Regions from separate parts of the Endobacterium panacihumi genome, predicted to be linked through region 1. Evidence: predicted binding sites of a transcription regulator. Region 1 holds the regulator's gene; each other region holds the start of a gene.
What was found. Region 1 encodes PhoB, which activates phosphate uptake and scavenging genes when phosphate is short. Its sites were predicted from a motif close to TGTCATNNANCTGTCAT; they were not measured.

Region 1 (4,132 bases):
CTCGCCTTCAAGCTGTGACATATATGACTCGCTTGACCAGCAAGTTGGGGAAAACACGGAAATCGATTCGCAGTGATTCGCCCGACTCTTGCCACGGAGTCAGCCCCACACTAGGTTAATCGTCAATTACTAGGCTGCATGCGGCGGACTTAGTCACCAAAAGTATAGATGTAGTATTTTCTGGCGGATTCATTCGCCGGAACGGTGACCGATTCAAGCCACGTTCAGCACCTCACGGCGGAGAGATAGCATGAACTGGACTGACGAGCGCGTCGAGCGCCTGACGAAATTATGGGCCGAAGGCCTGAGCGCCAGCCAGATCGCGGCGCAACTTGGAGGCGTAAGCCGTAACGCGGTGATTGGCAAAGTCCATCGCCTGAACCTGCCCGGCCGCGCGAAAGCCGGCGGCAGCACGAGCACCGCACCGCGTCCGGCCAAGCGCGTGGCGTCTTCGGCGCCGCGTCCGCAGAGCAATTTTGCGGCCCGTCCTCAGACCCGTACCGTTCAGCGCCCGGTCGGCGCCACCATGGTGCGCGAAGAGATGGACATGGACGAGACGCAGGAAGTCGCTGTCTACAAGCCGGCCGGCAACATCGTCGTTCCGATCAACCGCAAGCTGGCGCTGACGGAACTGACCGAGCGTACCTGCAAGTGGCCGATGGGCGACCCCCTCAAGGACGATTTCCACTTCTGCGGCGCAGAATCCCCGGACAATTCGCCTTACTGCAAATACCACGGCCGCATGGCCTACCAGCCGGTCAACGAGCGCCGCAACAAGGCTGCTGCCCGCGCCTGATCAGGCCGCGACACACACGAGGACGAGATTGAAAAGCGGGCTTCTGGCCCGCTTTTTTTCATGCCTTCAGATGCGGCATTTGCCTAAGTGCATAGCAGCCTTGCCACCTGAAGGCTTGCCTATGGCAGCTCGAAAACCTATTTAGAGTTCGCGAGGACGACCTCCCCCGTATTGGGCATAAAACACCGGGACGGCCCGGCAAACCCAAGGGGTTGACCATGCGCACAGTGCGCGACCGTATTCGCCATGCCATCAGCTTTGAAGTCATCGGGCTTGCGCTTTTCACGCCGCTCGCATCCTTCGTGTTCCATCTTCCGGTCGAACATGTCGGCGTCGTGGGCATCGTTTCCGCCACCGTCGCAACGGCATGGAACTACGTCTACAATCTCGGCTTCGACCACCTGATGCAGAAGTTTCGCGGCAGCACGCTGAAGACGATGCCGCTGCGTATTGCCCATACGGTGCTGTTCGAGCTTGGTCTGCTGATCGTGCTCCTGCCCTTCATCGCCTGGTATCTGGGCGTCACGCTCTGGCAGGCACTGGTGATGGATATCTCGTTTGCGACCTTCTACCTGGTCTACGCCTTCGTCTTCAACATGGCCTATGACCGGATCTTTCCCCTGCCGGAATGGCGCGAGGCGCAAGCACCTGCAGAATGACAAAAGGCCCGGATGCGATGACACATCCGGGCCTTTTCAATTTCAACACAGATGAAGCGGATCAGGCTTCCATCGAATAACCCGCGCCACGAACGGTGCGGATGACATCCTGCATGTTGGAAAAATTCAGAGCCTTGCGCAGACGGCCGACATGCACGTCGACGGTACGCTCATCCACATAGATATCATGGCCCCAGACGCCATCCAGCAGTTGCGAGCGCGAGAAAACGCGACCCGGTGATACCATCAGGAATTCCAGAAGGCGGAACTCGGTCGGGCCGAGACGCACTTCGCGGGTCTTGCGGTGAACGCGATGGGTCTCACGATCCAGTTCGATGTCACCGCATTTCAGCACGCTGGAGAGAACTTCCGGCTTGGCGCGGCGCAACATCGCCTTGACTCGGGCCATCAGTTCCGGCGTGGAAAACGGCTTGACGACATAATCGTCCGCGCCGGTCGCCAGACCGCGAACACGTTCGCTTTCCTCGCCGCGCGCCGTCAGCATGATGATCGGCAGACGCTCGGTCTCCGGTCGCATGCGCAGCCGCCGGCACAGTTCGATGCCGGACACGCCCGGCAGCATCCAGTCGAGGATGAGAAGGTCAGGAACGCGTTCCTGAAGTCGGATTTCGGCCTCGTCACCGCGCAAAACGGTTTCGACCTCATATCCTTCGGCTTCGAGATTGTAGCGAAGAAGCACGCTCAGTGCTTCTTCGTCTTCAACGACCGCGATCTTGGGTAGCATGTCTTATCTGCTCCGTTTCGCCCGTCAGTCGACGAGCGCACCAACCGTGTTTGCCGTATCGTCCTTGGGACGCTCGCCTTCGAGCTGGGCACCGGTCTTGATGTAATAGATGGTCTCGGCGATGTTGGTGGCGTGGTCGCCGATACGCTCGATGTTCTTGGCGCAGAACAGAAGATGCGTGCACGAGGTGATGTTGCGCGGATCTTCCATCATGTAGGTCAGCAGTTCGCGGAACAGCGACGTGTACATCGCGTCGATTTCCTCGTCGCGCTGGCGGATGATTTCCGCCTTTTCAGCCGAGCGGCTGGCAAACACGTCGAGAACGTCCTTGAGCTGCACCAGCGCCAGTTCGGAGAGATGCTCCAGGCCACGGGCCAGTTTGCGCGGCACGCCTGTGCCCTGCACGGCGATAACGCGCTTGGCGGTGTTCTTGCCAAGGTCACCGACGCGCTCGAGGTCGGCGGCGATGCGCAGCGTGCCGATGATTTCGCGAAGGTCGGCGGCAACCGGCTGGCGCTTGGCGATGGTGACAATCGCCTTGTCCTGGATTTCGCGCTCGGCGTGATCGAGGATGACGTCATCCGAAATGATCTTCTGGGCCAGCGCCGTATCCGAATTGACGAGCGCGCGAACCGCGTCGCCGCACATCTGCTCGGCGAGGCCGCCCATTTCGGAAATGCGGCGGTTCAAATATTTCAGTTCTTCGTCGTAGGCCGAAAGAATATGGGTCGAAACCATTTTTCTGATCCTTGATGTCTGCAGTCAGGGCGATGCGGGCAAAGAGCCCGGATCAGCCGAAACGGCCCATGATGTAATCCTGCGTGCGCTGGTCATCGGGATTGGTGAACATCTTGTCGGTGTCGTTTTCCTCGACCAGCTGGCCGAGGTGGAACATGGCCGTGCGCTGCGACACGCGGGCCGCCTGCTGCATGGAGTGCGTGACGATGACGATCGTGTAATTGGCGCGCAGCTCGTGGATGAGTTCCTCGACCTTTGCGGTTGCGATCGGGTCAAGCGCCGAACAGGGCTCGTCCATCAGGATGACTTCCGGCGAAACGGCAACCGCGCGGGCAATGCACAGACGCTGCTGCTGACCACCGGACAAGCCCGTGCCGCCTTCATGCAGGCGATCCTTGACTTCCGTCCACAGGCCAGCGCGCTGAAGCGAGGCCTCGACGATCTGATCGAGATCGGCCTTGTTGCGGGCCAGACCATGGATGCGCGGGCCGTAGGCGATGTTTTCGTAGATCGACTTCGGGAACGGGTTCGGCTTCTGGAACACCATGCCGACGCGGGCGCGCAGTTCCACGACGTCGATTTCCTTGTCGTAGATATCATCGCTGTCGAGCGTGATCTTGCCAGTCACGCGGCAGCCTTCGATCGTGTCGTTCATGCGGTTCAGCGTGCGCAGGAAGGTCGACTTGCCGCAACCCGACGGGCCGATGAGCGCCGTGACCGTGTTTTCGCGAACGTTGAGGTTGACGTCGAACAGGGCACGCTTCTCGCCGTAATAGACGGATACGTCGTTGCCGATCATCTTGTAGGACATGTCATTCATCTTCTTGTCTAGCGCCTTTTCCACTGCTGCTTCAGACATCATGTTCATAACAGAGCTCCTTCTACCAGCGCCGTTCGAAGCGACGGCGCAACAGGATCGCCCCGACGTTCATGACAATGAGGAACAGGAGCAGGATGATGATCGCTCCCGAGGTTCTTTCGACGAAGGCGCGTTCCGCCTCGTTGGCCCACATGTAGATCTGAACCGGCAGGGCCGTGGACGGATCCATAGGGGTGGTCGGATAGTTGGCGACGAAGGCGACCATGCCGATCAGGAGGAGCGGCGCGGTTTCACCGAGCGCATGCGCCAGGCCGATGATGGTGCCGGTCAGAATACCCGGCATGGCAAGCGGCAGAACGTGGTGGAAGATGGTC
Region 2 (4,132 bases), on a different contig from region 1:
TTGCCGGCGCACTCGCAGCTGGAAACCGCGCACGTACCCATGACGCGGTCATCCTGAAAACGCTAGGCGGCACGCGTTCCATGCTGATCCGGGCTTTCAGCTACGAATATATGATCCTTGGAACTGCAACGGCGATCTTTGCCCTGTTCGCAGGCACCGGCGCTGCGTGGTATGTGGTGGCGAAAATCATGCGTCTGCAATCAACCTTCATGCCTGACGTAGCCGTGTTGACGCTGGTGATTGCACTGGTTCTGACAGTCGGTATCGGCCTTGCCGGTACATGGCGCATTCTGGGACAGAAGGCAGCACCCGTATTGCGCGAACTCTGATGCCGGACCTGACGTTCGTCAGGTCTCATATCGAAGCTGAACCATTAAATTATCTTCACTTTCAGGATTCGGGCTTCAAAGCCTTGAATGACAACGCAACTACCAGCATATTCTCCTCATGCTTGCTGGAGCTCCGCAGCGGCGCCCGGGATTTTCCTGCACACCGAAGATATCTCGGAGCTTTGAGAGGAAACCATGGCTGATCCGTACAACTACCAAGACCGCACGGCACGCGGCGGCGTACAGTCGGGCGCGATGATCGATCAGGGCCTACGGGCCCATATGCTGAAGGTGTATAACCTGATGGCGCTCGGTCTTGCGATCACCGGCCTGGCGGCTTACGGCACCTATACCGCCGCACTCAATAGCCCCGCCTTTGCCCAGGCAATGTATGGCTCACCGCTTCGCTGGGTGGTGATGCTTGCACCAGTCGCTCTGGTCTTCTTCATCAGCTTCCGCATCCACAAGATGAGCGTTGCTGCTGCGCAGATGACGTTCTGGATCTATGCGGCGCTGATGGGCCTGTCGCTGTCGTCGATTTTCCTGGTCTATACCGGCCAGAGCATCGTGCAGACCTTCTTCGTTACCGCTGCTTCCTTTGGCGCGTTATCGCTTTACGGCTACACCACCAAGAAGGACCTGTCGGGGATGGGTTCGTTCCTGCTGATGGGTCTGTTTGGCCTGATCATCGCGATGATCGTCAACATCTTCCTGGCCTCCACCGCCCTCGACTTCGCCATTTCGGCGATCGGCGTGCTGATCTTCGCAGGCCTTACCGCCTACGACACCCAGAAGATCAAGGAAATGTATTACGAAGGTCACGATGACGCCACCACCGGCCGCATGGCCATCATGGGCGCACTGAACCTGTATCTGGACTTCATCAACCTGTTCCTGTTCCTGCTGCGCTTCATGGGCAACCGCGACTGAGCAATCAGGTGATTACAGTGAAAAGGCGGCGGGTCAGCCGCCTTTTTTGTTGCCCAGACCTGATGCCCGGCATAGGCTCGGTCACCCTCCACAGTGATGTCCCGTCATGACCTTTCGCCTTCGCGATGCTATTATCGCCGACCTCTGCGCCATTACCGACATCTATCGCGACAGCGTGCTGAATGGCACGGCGAGCTACGAGATCGCCCCGCCGGACCAGTCCGAAATGACCCACCGCTTTCAAGCGATCAAGGACAAGGGCTACCCCTATATCGCCGCCGAAGCGGAGGATGGAACGCTCCTTGGATATGCCTATGCGTCGGCTTTTCGCACGCGCCCCGCCTATCGATGGCTTGTGGAGGATTCGATTTATCTGTCGCCGGAAGCGCGCGGCAAAGGCGTCGGCAAGGCGCTGCTCAGGGAACTGCTCGCTCGCTGCCAAGCACTCGGGTTCAGGCAAATGGTCGCCGTTATCGGCGGCGCCAGTCCGGCCTCTGTCGCCGTTCACAAAAGCCTTGGCTTCGAGATGACCGGCACGATGAAGGGCACCGGATTCAAGCATGGCAAATGGCTGGATACAGCCTTCATGCAGATCGCCCTCGGCGAGGGAACGGGTTCTGAGCCGGATATGGTCGCCTATCCCGGTTCGCTGTACACCGAATAAGCGGCCCGCGACTCAATCGATCAGCTTCAGCACCTTGTCGAACACTTTCAGCACCTGCGGCAAGTCGTGTCCACGCTTGAGGATCATACCATGTGTGTTCACGACCGAGAACGCGCCCTGCTTGGCTGCCAGCTTCGGATTTTTCTCGATGCGAAAAAGCGGCATTTCGCCGGACCGCTTGAAGACGGAGAAAACCGCTTTGTCCTTCAAATGGTCGATGGCGTAGTCTTTCCACTCGCCCTCACCCACCATGCGCCCGTAAATCCATAGAATGGCATCAAGTTCACGTCGATGGAATGTTATGGGAAGCGGGTCCCGGTTCTGTCTGTACTGGTTGAGATCGACAACAACGGTGCTGTCCTCGGGGTTTGATCCCCTCGGAAAATCCGGCTGATCAGTCATCACGGCTCCAGATCGACTATTGCAGAGATATGACAGTGTGCCTCAGCAAGGATAAAATGCAAGCGCGGACGGTTGAGTTGGAGAAGCGCTGCAAAATCAGCAGCTGCAAACCGACAAGGTTATTTTTCTCGCCGCATTTCGGTCAAAACAGCGCCCGAATCCGAAGCGAGATTGGCATTGTTGGTTGACGCCTTCGCGTCAAACAAGCCCGGTCCGGAGCGCTGACCCTTACCCCCAGCCCCCCAACGCCTCGGATCGGGCAACCAACACCCTTTCCCGGCATCAGTGCCAGATTTTCGCGGTAAAAACGTCAGTCGCGCTTGCGACCGGCCATCAGCACGGTTGCGCCGACGATTGCGGCAGGTTCACCGCTCGGGGTCGAGGATTGCAACAGAATGGCGCAGCCATCCTTCTTGCCCTTACCCATGGTTCGGGCGGGTACGGTGATCTTCATATCCTTGCCGTCCCACATGCCGACGGTCTGCACATCATAGACGCTGTGCCAATATTCCATCTGCTTGCCGGTGTTTTCGCCCTTCTGGACCTCGACCTTTTCCTTCTTGGTAAAGTAGGCAATGACGATATCGGCCTTGCCAGCGCCGGCGCCGATATTGATTTCGATTTCTTCGTCGTTCATGGCGGCCTTGATCGGCACGGTCATTCCCTGCCCGGCCATCTTCATGCCGTCCATCTTCTGATTGATGGCAGCGATATCAGTTCCGATCAGATGCTCACGACCGTTCACGACCGCCTGAGGCGTGTAAACACCACTACGCCCGAAGGCGTGGGCATAGCCATACTGGCGTTCGGTATTTTCCTTCGAGCTCAGCGTGTCCGTCCAGCCGAGATAGTTCCAGTAATCGACATGATAGGAAAGCGCGACAACATCGCCCTGCTCGACCAGTTTTTTCAAGGCGGCATCGGCAGGCGGGCAAGAGGCACAGCCTTGCGAAGTGAACAGCTCGACGACACCTTTCGGCTCCGCAATATCGCCTGCGCAGGCCAGACCGGCTGAAAACAGGCCGATCAGGAAAGCGGCGTTACGGACAGTCGACAACATCGAATAAAACCCTCTGGGCGAACCGGACATCACAGCGGTGACGAAACGGCCACGCACATCTTACCCTGCAAAATACTCAATCCATCCGGTCAAACGGAAGTCACAACAGGGTGAGGACCAGATACGTGATCGGTTTCCCTGCCATGTTTCTTGAAGATTTGCCATGAATTGCTGAAAAAACCTTTTGCGTCAAACCAGTTTCAGCAGACCTTGGGTCAAATAAACGGCACCGACAGCCGTCACCACCCATCGCGTCCAGGCGCGGAAGTTTGCATCGGTCATCTTCTGCAGGATGCCATTGCCGGCCCGCGCGCCGAGAATGGCGATTGGAGCAGCGATCAACACGGCGACGGCATCAACGGTTGGAAGTTGCGTGACCGCCTCCCAGTAGAAGGCAATCTTGGCCAGATGCGACAGTGTCTGGATCGACGCTTTTGTGGCGATGATCTTGCGACGATCCATCTCGGTACGGATGAAAAAGATATCGACAGTCGGACCGGCCACGCCGACACTGATTGTCATTGCGCCCGACAGCAGCCCGGCCAGAAAGGCATGTGATGGGCGTGACGCATCAAGCTGCAGCTTGTTGACAGGCAACCAGACAAGGATCGGCATCAGACCAACGCCGATCAGCACCACCATGAGGCTCGGCGTGTAATTGGTGATGAACAGAACGAGAGCCGAAACCGCCACGCCCGAACACAGAATAGAGAGAATCTTCCAGTCGATATAGGCGCGTGAGAACCA
Region 3 (4,132 bases), on a different contig from region 1:
CCGGCCATGGCCGGATCGATCAGGCGGTGGGTGTAATCGAAGGTCGGCCCCAGAAGCTGGCCACCCGGAATATCCTTGTAGGTGGCGGAAACACGGCGTTCGATACGCATCTTTGCGGTATCGATCGGTCGCGAATTGCCAAAACGGGCAAGCGTGGTGCGATAGGCACGCAGCAGAAAGATCGCCTCGATCATGTCGCCACGCGACTGGCGCACGGCCATGGCGGCAAGATCGGGATCGTAGAGCGAACCTTCGGCCATGACACGATCGACGGCGAGCGCCAGCTGGCCGGTGATCTGCGCAAGCGTCAGCGCCGGCACATCACGATCACCGCGACGGCGGTCGGCCAGCAGTCGATGGGCATTGGCAATGGCGGCTTCCCCGCCCTTGACGGCTACATACATGGCTCAAGCCTCCTCGATGCTTGTCGTGCGCGGCAGGCCGATCGCTTCACCGCCGCAGACCAGCAGCACATCAAGCCCCAGCGGATAGGCAGCGCGGTTTTCCGCCATGGCGGCAACGAAACCCAGCGGCAGACCGACCGGCGTAATGACCGTTTGGGTTTCGATGCCGGGACCGGTGAGTGTCAGTGGCTCACCTCCGACAAGGCTTTCAACCGGCAGAAGCAGGGTGGCGGAGCGATCCGGGTAATCGCTGGTGCCGATCGGAAAGGATGTCCATGCTGAAACGGGACTTCCCTTATCCAGCACCGCAAAGCCCGCGCGAAAAACATCGGCCGTGCGCGGCGCACCGGTGTGAAACGACATCCAGCCAATGGCATCGTCATTGTTTTCCGGCTTTTCGAACCAGACCGGCGTATCGTAATCGGCCAGCGTCAGCAGAATGGCGGCAGCGGCCTGCGAAAGCGGTGCCGGAGGCGTGACGAAACCGGAAAGATCGGCAATGGTGCCCGGCTCAGCCAGCGCATTCATGACGCGGCGAAAAACGGCCTGACTATCCATCACAGGATTGGCAAACCCACCCTCAAAAACATGGCCTTCCGAACGCGTATTGATCAAAACGCTCATCAGTCTTCTCCCCGCACCATGGTGAAGAAGTCGACGCGCGTCGCTTCCGTTTCTTCGGCCTGAATTGCGGCCTGCTCACGGGCATATTGCAATGCGGGTTCGACAACCGATTTTTCCACGCGGGCAACCCAGTCCGGCAGCTGGCGTAGCGCATCGAGATGGGCGACCATGCGCGCCTTGTCGGCATCACGACCGAGCACGATCGAATGGCCGAGTTCACCGCTCTCCAAACGCACCGTGGCGCGCGTCACGCTGGCCTCGCCGAGATTGAACGGGGCACCGCCGCCGCCGATCCGGCCGCGCAGCATGATCGCACCGATCTCTGGCCCGCGCACCGCAATGGCGCCGGGCGCGCCGGCTGTATTCTGATTGTAAAGTTCATGGAGCAAACTGCCCGGCATGGACGCCATCGCATCCAGGGCCCGTTTCCTCCGCGCATTCGCTGTTTCTGCCGTCATGTCACACCTATTTATCTATTTGTGTAGACAACTAATCTAATCGAGGTTATAGAACCTGACCAGTGACAGCTTGATGACATTTCGCATTTTTATTGGAGTACGTTGATGCACGCCCTCGATGACGGCATTTCCCGCTGGCGCCGCGTCGCCGACGCCATTCGCGCCGACATCGCTTCCGGCATTATCGCACAGCAGCTTCCGCCCGAAGTCGAGCTTGCAGAACGCCACGGCGTCAACCGCCATACGGTGCGCCGCGCCATTGCGGCTCTCTCGACCGAGGGATTGCTGCGCGCCGAGCGCGGGCGCGGCACATTCGTCAACGCCCAGCCGCCGCGCGTGATCTATCCGATTGGTGAGCGGGTACGTTTTCGCGAAAACATGATGAAACAGTCGATCGAGCCGTCAGGCCGGTTGATCGGCGCCGAGCGTGTGGCCGCCGATGCACGGCAGGCGGCACTATTGGATGTCTCGGTCGGCGCGCCGTTACACCGGCTGGAGCGTCTCGCCGTGGTGGACGGCATGCCGATGTCGCGCTCCACCTCGCTGTTTTCGGTGGAGCGTTTTCCGGACATCATTTCGGCTTATGCGGAAACCGGATCAATCACCCAGGCGCTGCAAAAATCCGGCGTCAGCGATTACCGCCGTCGCGAGACCCGCATCACGGCGGAGCGAGTCTCACCCAATGATGTCGACCTTCTGCAATGCGCCAGCGACGCCATCGTGCTGATCAGCAACGCCGTCGATGTCGATATGGAGGGCAAACCGGTCCAGAGCGTGCGCACACGTTTTCTCGCGGACCGGTTTGAATTATCCTTCAAGCCGGATGCCGACTGAGCTTTTTCAGGCCCAGGTACGCTCGAGAACGGAAATCCAGTTCTCGTGCCCGATCTTCTTCAATTCCGCGTCGTTAAAGCCATGCTTGCGCAGGGCTTCGACCAGACGCGGCAGGCCGGCCGCATCCTTCATTTCGGCCGGAATGGTCGTGCCGTCGAAATCGGAACCGAGCGCAACACGATCGATGCCGATGCGTTCGGCGATATAGGCAACATGGCGCACCAGCAGGTCGAGGCTGGTATTGGCATCCTTGATGCCATCGTCACGCAGGAACAGCACGCCGAAATTGATGCCGACGAGACCGTCCGTATCGCGGATCGCGTCGAGCTGGCGGTCGGTGAGGTTACGGCTGTGGTTGCACAGCGCATGCACGTTGGAATGTGAGGCCACCAACGGCGCGTTTGACAGTTTCGCGATTTCCCAGAAACCGGCCTCGTTCATGTGCGACAGGTCGACCATGATCTTCAACTCGTTGCAGGCGCGGATCAGGTCGCGACCGGCTTCCGTCAGACCGGGACCGATATCGGGAGTAGACGGGTAACGGAATGGCACACCATAGGCAAAGACGTTGGGGCGGCTCCAGACCGGACCGAGCGTTCGCAGGCCCGCCTGATGCAAAACATGAAGCGCATCGAGATCGGCGGCCACGGCTTCCGCGCCCTCGATGTGGAAAACGGCGGCAAAGCTGCCGGTATCGATCGAACGGCGGATATCCTCTGCCGTGCGGCACACAGTCACACCACTTTGCGACCGCGCCTCGATTTCGAACAGCAACCGCGCCATCGCCAGCGTTTCGTTGATGGCATCCGGTTGCGCCGGCGTCGGGTAATCACCATTGGCGTCCTTCGTCATGCTCGGCGAAGGCACGTAGATGGCGCAAAGGCCTCCGGCCAGACCACCGGCCTTGGCGCGCGGCAGGTCGATATGCCCCACATCCTCACCCTCGAGAAAACGCTTGACCGGATCGGCGCCGCCATCGCGTCGCAGGCGCAACAGCACGTCATTATGGCCATCGAAGATCGGGAGCAAATTGTTCAACATTTTCTGAAGTGTCCTGCCGGAACATTGAAGTTTCGTTTATCCGTAAGTAGGCGTGGCGACGTCCGCAAATGCAAACCGCGCATAACCTATGCGAAAAATGGAATTGGTCGGTTTTTAAACACACTGTTAAGACCGCTATAAATTGCGGCAAAATCTTGCCACCCCTTAAATCCCGGGGGCGGCACATCAAGGGGAATATAGCAATGGTATCAAGACGCAACTTTCTGATCGGCGGCGCAGCCGTTCCGTTCCTGTCCTATCTCGAACTGGCCGAAACCGCCTTTGCGGCCACGCCGAAGGACATTCTGGTCGTTGCACAGCAGCTCGACAACATGACCAGCCTTGACCCGCATGAGGGTTTTGAGGCCGTCGGCGGCGAGATGATCAGCAACATGTACCAGAAGCTGGTGCGTGCCAACAGCGACAACCCCGATACCGTGACCCCGGTCATCGCCGCTTCCTGGGAAGCCGATGCCGACAATAAGGTCTTCACCTTCAAGCTGTCCGACCAGAAGTTCGCGTCTGGCGCCGCCGTCACCGCCGAGGACGTAGCGTTCTCGCTGCAGCGCGCCATCAAGATGAACAAGAGCCCGGCCTTCATCATCAACCAGTTCGGCTTCACCGCTGAAAACGCAGAAGCCCGCATCGTCGCCAAGGACGAAAAGACCGTCGCGCTGACGACCGAAGCACCGACCGCGATCTCCTTCCTGCTGTTCTGCCTGTCGGCGAACATCGGCGCCATCGTCGAAAAGAAGACCGTTCTCGAAAACG

Region 2: the regulator PhoB is predicted to act here: its motif matches at 2,344-2,360, upstream of ACRQ1B_RS20730 (DUF2794 domain-containing protein).
Region 3: the regulator PhoB is predicted to act here: its motif matches at 1,549-1,565, upstream of phnF (phosphonate metabolism transcriptional regulator PhnF).

The regions. Positions count from the first base shown of each region.
Region 1 is NZ_JBOZRA010000001.1:1,982,035-1,986,166, forward strand. It holds gene ACRQ1B_RS09880 (hypothetical protein) at 1-119, shown strand, start outside; gene ACRQ1B_RS09885 (GcrA family cell cycle regulator) at 251-796, shown strand; gene ACRQ1B_RS09890 (PACE efflux transporter) at 1,015-1,455, shown strand; gene phoB (phosphate regulon transcriptional regulator PhoB) at 1,517-2,200, opposite strand; gene phoU (phosphate signaling complex protein PhoU) at 2,225-2,938, opposite strand; gene pstB (phosphate ABC transporter ATP-binding protein PstB) at 2,991-3,806, opposite strand; gene pstA (phosphate ABC transporter permease PstA) at 3,820-4,132, opposite strand, start outside.
Region 2 is NZ_JBOZRA010000005.1:146,527-150,658, reverse strand. It holds gene ACRQ1B_RS20745 (ABC transporter permease) at 1-329, shown strand, start outside; gene ACRQ1B_RS20740 (Bax inhibitor-1/YccA family protein) at 525-1,259, shown strand; gene ACRQ1B_RS20735 (GNAT family N-acetyltransferase) at 1,366-1,923, shown strand; gene ACRQ1B_RS20730 (DUF2794 domain-containing protein) at 1,936-2,325, opposite strand; gene ACRQ1B_RS20725 (DUF1223 domain-containing protein) at 2,636-3,385, opposite strand; gene ACRQ1B_RS20720 (TSUP family transporter) at 3,575-4,132, opposite strand, start outside.
Region 3 is NZ_JBOZRA010000004.1:180,028-184,159, forward strand. It holds gene ACRQ1B_RS19000 (carbon-phosphorus lyase complex subunit) at 1-404, opposite strand, end outside; gene phnH (phosphonate C-P lyase system protein PhnH) at 408-1,028, opposite strand; gene phnG (phosphonate C-P lyase system protein PhnG) at 1,028-1,429, opposite strand; gene phnF (phosphonate metabolism transcriptional regulator PhnF) at 1,592-2,320, shown strand; gene ACRQ1B_RS19020 (dipeptidase) at 2,327-3,361, opposite strand; gene ACRQ1B_RS19025 (ABC transporter substrate-binding protein) at 3,565-4,132, shown strand, end outside.